DNA from 2 places in the Salinibacterium sp. 10G20-15 genome. Region 2 is predicted to be linked to the other one. Evidence: predicted binding sites of a transcription regulator. Region 2 holds the regulator's gene; the other holds the start of a gene.
What was found. Region 2 encodes HspR, which represses chaperone genes until heat shock. Its sites were predicted from a motif close to AAGTTGAGTCNNNNNGACTCAACTT; they were not measured.
Positions count from the first base shown of each region.

Region 1: a site for HspR is predicted at 2,090-2,114, ahead of ACR3YK_RS09485 (Hsp20/alpha crystallin family protein). Genes of this name have one in related genera too.

Region 1 covers NZ_CP195118.1:1,969,522-1,972,922, reverse strand. Annotated here, with positions in the region: gene ACR3YK_RS09505 (TIGR03557 family F420-dependent LLM class oxidoreductase) at 1-322, opposite strand, end outside; gene ACR3YK_RS09500 (hypothetical protein) at 432-554, shown strand; gene ACR3YK_RS09495 (alpha/beta fold hydrolase) at 562-1,320, shown strand; gene ACR3YK_RS09490 (hypothetical protein) at 1,701-1,979, shown strand; gene ACR3YK_RS09485 (Hsp20/alpha crystallin family protein) at 2,132-2,572, shown strand; gene fgd (glucose-6-phosphate dehydrogenase (coenzyme-F420)) at 2,684-3,401, opposite strand, start outside.
Region 2 covers NZ_CP195118.1:1,224,401-1,227,801, forward strand. Annotated here, with positions in the region: gene ACR3YK_RS05895 (nucleotide exchange factor GrpE) at 1-548, shown strand, start outside; gene ACR3YK_RS05900 (DnaJ C-terminal domain-containing protein) at 566-1,552, shown strand; gene ACR3YK_RS05905 (heat shock protein transcriptional repressor HspR) at 1,558-1,992, shown strand; gene ACR3YK_RS05910 (YqjF family protein) at 2,042-2,824, shown strand; gene ACR3YK_RS05915 (nitrilase-related carbon-nitrogen hydrolase) at 3,066-3,401, shown strand, end outside.

The DNA.
Region 1 (3,401 bases), 750 kb from region 2:
GCCCTAACCAGTGACGGCCCGGGTTCATGGCGGCAAGGGTGGCGGAGGCCTGGGCGACCATCGCGGGATGCCAGCGGAACGTCGGCGCGGTAACGCCCGTACCGAGATCGCCCGTCGTGGTTTCGCCGAGACCGCTCAGCACGTTCCACACGAACGATGCTTGCCCCTGCTGTGGCACCCACGGCTGATAGTGGTCGGCGGCCATGACCCCGCGAAAGCCCCGCGTTTCTGCATGCTGCGCAAAGCCCATCACCTCGCGCGGGTGAAACCGTTCGAGCATGGCGGCATAGCCGATATGGGGGGCAGCAACAGTCACGGGCATCCGTCTATTGTGGCGGTTATGGTGCCCCAAGTGGGCCCACCATTCGCGCAACCGTTGAGTTGGCACGCTCGCGGGCGGATAATGGCGGTCTACTCAATGAGGAGTCAGCATGAAGCTCGGCGCGTTTTCTGTCAGTCTCACCGTGAAATACCGTGCTGCGTCCTTTGAGCTCCACAAGCGACGAAACCTCGAGCGACCGATCGACCAGGTCCTGATCGACCAGCGACGCTAGCCCGCCGATGCACGTCATTCTCATCCCCGGATTCTGGCTCGACGGAGACTCGTGGGCTCCGGTAACCCGCGCTCTTCGAGATGCTGGCCACACCGCGCATCCGCTCACCCTCCCTGGCTTGCGACGCCGTGACACCAACCGCGCGACGGTAACCCTGGCCGACCACATCGCGGCGGTGGTCGCGGTGGTTGACGCCCTCACTCATGTCGAGGCCGACGGCAGCGAGAACGGAAACGACGACGAAGACGAGCGACCGACGCCCCGCATTGCCCTCGTTGCCCATAGCGGCGGTGGCCCCATTGCCCACGCGGTAGCGGATGCCCGGCCCACGTGCTTGGCCAGAATCGTGCACGTCGACACCGTGCCACTGCCGAACGGCATGCCCATCAACACCGAACTGCCGACCGTTGACGGTGAGATCCCACTGCCTGACTGGAGCATCTTCGACGATGAAGACCTCGTTGACCTGACCGACGAACTGCGCACGTGGTTTCAAGAAATTGCGATCCCCCAGCCAGCACTGATCGCAACCACCCCGCAATCGCTCTCCACGCCGGCGCGCTTCAGCGTGCCCGCCACCGTAATCTGTTGCGAGTTCCCTTCCGAGCAAGTGCGAGAGTGGATGAGCGAGGGTGCACCCTTCGCGACCGAACTCGCTCAGCTCACCGACCTCGAACTCGTAGACCTCCCCACCGGGCACTGGCCGCAGTTCACGAAACCGGCTGAGCTCTCGGAGGCCATCATCACGGCTTTGCATCGCACCTAAATCGGGTCTTGCCGTCAGCGACTGCCCGCCTTACACTGAGCAAACGCCAACTATTGAAAGGAGCCTCGCGTGTTTGTTTTCACCATTACGAAGAACCCCACGACCGCCGGCTCCGTCGGCACCCTCACCGCCTAACCGGTTAGCGCTCTCCGCTCACCGGTTCTGACGGTGGCGGCGCTCACGGAGCACACGACCCAACTCGATCATCGCGAGACTGCGACGACTGACGAGTCTGCACCCCCTTCATGGGTGCGTTCGCCTCTCGATGGTCTTCCCTTCTTCAGCGACTCGCGATCACTGTGGGATGCCGTTGGGTCGCCACCTGAAACAGCGCAATTGTGCGCACCTTCCGCATCCACTTTTTTCACGAAAGACACCTCATGAACGCAACTCTGGCGGCTCCGAAAGACCGCCGTGACCATCCGCCCGAACCTCGTCCCGTCGACGAGCCGCGCCCTGCGGCAGCACGTCGTGTGGGAGTCATCGACCGTCTTGCTCTGCATCTCGGCGTCGCTCTCATCACGTGGAGCCGCCGGCCGCACCGCGCTCGACTGCTCGCGTCGGCTGAACTGCGGGCTCAACACCAGCTCCGCCGCGAGCGTGTGGCGCTGGCCCGTGCTCGCACTGAGCAGAAATATCCGCGGCTCATCATCCGATGAGAACCACGTATTCGACCGTCGCCGCAGCTCTCCGGCGGCGGTCGTTTCGTTGTCAGCGAACTTTGAGCAAAACGACTTGGCACTCTCGGGGCGAGAGTGCTAATTTTTGATTGTTGAGTCACGGTGACTCAACTTTGAGAAAGGGGTTTCCCATGACACTGTCATTTGATCCTTTTGCCGAACTCGACAGGCTCACCTCCGCTGCCCAGTCCCGCGTCGGCACCCAGCCCATGCCCGTGGATCTCTACCGCCAGGCTGACGAGTACGTTCTCACCGCCGACCTTCCGGGCGTCGATCCCGGCTCCGTTGACGTTGACGTTGACGGTCAGCTCCTCACCATTCGCGCCGAGCGCACCGCTGGCGAGCGCGAAGGAGCCAAATGGCTCTCGCAGGAGCGCCGCTACGGTTCCTACCTTCGCCAGTTCAGCATCGGTGCGGGCATCGACCGCGACAACATCAGTGCCAGCTACGACAACGGTGTACTCAGCGTGATCATCCCAGTGTCGGAGAAGGCAAAACCTCGCAAGATCGAGGTCAGCACTAACTCCGCCAACCAGGCTCGATCGACCGAGAAAGTCGCTGTCACGAGCTAGACGGCATGCTGTAGCCGGCGGAGTTGATTGCCGGCACAACAACGATGGGCGGATGCTTCACGCATCCGCCCATCGTCAATTAAACCGTGTGCGCGTCTCGCGCCCTAGGCCCTACAACGCCCGCAGTCGCGGAGCGATATCGCGCTCGAAAAGTTCGAGGAAGCGACGCTGGTCGCCACCGGGCGCGTGGAATACGAGGTGGTTGAGGCCGGCCTCCACGTATGGTCGAATCGCTTCGACGATCTTGTCGGGGTCGTTGCCCACGATCCACCGCGACGCGATCTGTTCGATCGGCAGAGCGTCAGCGGCACGCTCCATCTCGATGGGGTCGGTGATGTCGTGCTTTTGCTCTTTGGAGAGCGCAAGCGGAGCCCAGAAACGGGTGTTTTCGAGCGCGAGCTCAGCATCGGTGTCGTACGAGAGCTTGATCTCGATCATCCGGTCGATGTCTTCGAACTTGCGATCGACCTTGGCTGCACCCTCCTTCACGCCGGGGATCAGCGCGTCGTTGTAGAGCTCCATGCCCTTGCCCGACGTGCAAATGAAACCGTCACCGGCACGGCCGGCGTAGCGTGCCACCATGGGGCCACCGGCGGCGATGTAGATCGGGATGGGCTGGTCGGGGCGGTCATAAATGCTCGCACCGTGAGTGGAGTAGTACTCTCCCTCGAACGACACGCGGTCTGAGGTCCACAGTTCGCGCATGAGGCGAACCGATTCACGCAAGCGAGCGAAGCGTTCCTTGAACTCGGGCCAGTCTTGCTCACCGGCACCGCGGAATCCGGTGGCGATCTCGTTGAGTGCCTCGCCCGTTCCCACCCCGAGCATG
Region 2 (3,401 bases):
CAGAGGAATCTGCGGCAGCCGAGGGGCAGCCCGCTGCGGAAGATGCAGTCGAGACTGACACGGACGCCGACAAGGCTCCCGACGAGCTGAGCGAAGAAGACCAACGTCTTCTTGAGGAAGCCAGCCGGGACCTCGTTGCCGACATGCGCGAGCAGATGTTGCGTGCGCAGGCCGAACTGGTGAACTTCCGTACTCGCGTAGAACGCGACCGTGTTGCTAACCGTGAAGCCGTGATCGCCGACGTTGTTCGCTCGATGCTGCCTGCCCTGGATGACCTCGACCGTGCCGACAAGCACGGAGACATTCTCGAGGGAACGCCGATCGCGCTTGTTGCGCAGAAGATCAACTCGAGCTTCGAGCGGTTCGGCTTGCGCAAGATCGGCGAAAAGGGCGAGCCCTTCGATCCCGCTTTCCACGAGGCAGTCGTTCACGTGAACGATCCGGAAGCAACCGAGAACACAATCGCTGACGTCATCGAGCCTGGCTACATTCTCGGTGAGCGCGTAGTGCGTGCCGCGAAGGTCGCCGTCTCTGGCCCCACTGAATAGGGCGGGGGTGGCGTGTAGTGGCTAGCCAAGATTGGTTCGATAAGGACTTTTACAAGGTTCTTGGGGTGTCAAAGGATGTCTCCGAAGCTGACTTGAAGAAGACCTATCGCAAACTCGCGCGCCAGTTTCACCCGGACTCCAATCCGGGGGATCCCAAAGCGGAGGCTCGTTTCAAGGAAATCAGTGAGGCCCATTCGGTGCTTGCTGACCCGGAAATGCGTCGCGAGTATGATCAGGTTCGCGCCATGGGCTCGGGCGCTCGCTTTCAGGCGGGCGGTCAAGCCGGCGGCTTCGAAGACGTCTTTGGTGGCATGTTCGGTGGCGGTGGCCAGAGTTATGGCGGCCAGCGCTACGGCGGAGGCCAGTCGAGCGCGAGCTTCGAGGACCTCCTCGGTGGCATGTTCGGCGGCCAAGCCGGCCCTGGCGGTGGTCCCGGTTTTCGGGGCGGCCCCGCGAAGGGTCGCGACCTAGCCGCGACCACGACGCTCGATTTCGCAACCGCGATTAACGGCGAGACGATCAAGCTTCAACCTGCAGGCGGCCGGCCAATGAACGTCAAGATTCCCGCGGGAGTCAGCGACGGTCAGAAGATCCGCCTCAAAGGCAAGGGCGAGCCGAGCCCGAGTGGCGGCCCGGCTGGAGATCTGGTTCTCACCGTGACGGTGCGCAAGCATCCGGTGTTCGAACGCGAAGGCAATAATCTTCGGGTTATTGTTCCCGTGACGTTCTCAGAAGCGGTGCTGGGAGCCACGATCGAGGTGCCTACTCTCGGCGGTGCTCCCGTGAAACTAAAGGTTGCACCGGGAACCCCGAGCGGGCGAGTATTGCGAGTGAAGGGTCGCGGCGTCGCGACAGCGAAAGCAACCGGAGACCTGCTTGCCGAAGTGCAAGTGGCGGTGCCTAACCGCATCCCGGAAGCTGCGTTGGCGCACCTTGAGGCCTTTGCAGAAGCGATGCCCGCAGAGAACCCGCGGGACGACCTGATTGCCCGAGCCAGGAGCTAATAGCTATGGATGAGCTAACCCCCGCGTTTGCTATCGCCGTTGCGGCGGAGCTTGCGGGAATGCATCCGCAGACGTTGCGACAATACGACCGTCTGGGTCTCGTGTCCCCCACGAGAACCAGCGGTCGGTCGCGGCGTTACTCTATGCGCGACGTGATGCAGTTGCGCGAGATCGCGGCGCTCAGCGCCGAGGGTCTCAACCTCGAAGGCATCAAGAGAATTCTTGACCTGGAAAATCAGGTCACCGAACTGACCTCTCGTGTTCGCGAACTCGAAACGGCGCTGGCCGATGAGATGCTCTCCAAGCCGGGTCGCCGCGTGTTCGCGGCGGGTCAAGCCGGCGAAGTGATCTCACTGCGCGCCGGAACGCGAGCCGAACGCACCGACCAAGTCGTGCTGTGGCGCCCCTTCCTGCGCCGCGATAACCAGCTTCCCCGCTGATGATGCGCGCGGCGTCGAACATCCACACGTCCTTGCGGCGGGTGCCCTGATGTTTCGCGAAGCGCCGCCCCTTGGTGGTCCTGCCATTCTGCGCCAACGCTGGAGCGAAGTCTCCTTTCTGCACTGGCGCGTAGACCCCGCCGTCGTCGCCCCGTTCATGCCCGAGGGGTGTCGCCCAGACACGCTCAACGGCAGCTCCTGGGTGGGGCTCATTGCGTTCCAGATGTCGCAGAGTTCGTTCTTCGGCGGGCCTCGCATCCCGTGGCTCGGCGACTTTCCCGAAGTAAATGTGCGGCTCTACTCGGTCGACGAGAAGGGCCGGCGCGGTGTCGTCTTTCTCTCGCTCGAAGCCTCGCACCTGATCCCCGTTCTCACCGCACGGGCAGCTTTTGGCTTGCCCTACCAGTGGGCTTCGATGAAGATCGGGCAGCGCGACGGGCAGGTTGCCTACAAAACGAAACGGCATGGCCGACCGGATGCGGCATCCCACATCATTGTGCGCCCGATCGATGACCCGGCGGCCAGCGTTTCCCTCGCGGCTGACGCCGAGGCAACGTTCTTGACGGCGCGGTGGGCGTTTCACGAAACTCACCGTGGACGAACGATCTACTGTCGCAACCACCACGAGCCGTGGCCCCTGCAGTCGGCCGAAGTGGTCTACCTCGACGACGGTTTACTCGCGGCAGCCGGGTTTGAGGGTCTGGCCGACCGTGCGCCTGATTCTGTTCTGTACGCGAGCGACGTGACCACGGTGTTTGCCGCCCCTCAACAACCGTTCGAGATTCGTGCGCCGCAGTCGCGGCCGGTGTGGACGTCTGCGCGCTCTTCGTAGCTTCCGCGAGCAATATGCCTAAGTTGCATAGACAATTTTGGGCAATATGGTCTCACCAGCACAAATGAGCATTGCCTCTCGCGTCAGTCGAGGCCATGATGAGTAACCACAACGTCATATAGGCACAACACGATTGAAACGATGAACCCGGAGAATGAACGCACGGGGATAGTTCCCGTTCGCGCGTCACTTTCCCGGTTTATCACCGAAGGCAATGACGCCGAATAACGCAGGAGGCACCATGACGACAGTTCGCGCAGCAATCACACAGACCACTTGGACAGGCGACAAGGAGTCGATGCTTGACAAGCACGAGCAGTTCGCTCGGGATGCCAAAGAGCAGGGTGCTCAAATCATCTGCTTTCAGGAGCTCTTCTACGGCCCGTACTTCGGGATCACTCAAGACAAGAAGTACTACCGCTACGCCGAGCCTGTTGATGGCCCGATCGTTACGCGCTTTCAGGCCCTGGCTAAAGAGCTCAACATGGTCATGATTCTGCCGATCTATGAAGAAGCGATGACGGGCGTGTATTACAACACCGCCGTCGTTGTTGACGCTGACGGCACGAACCTTGGT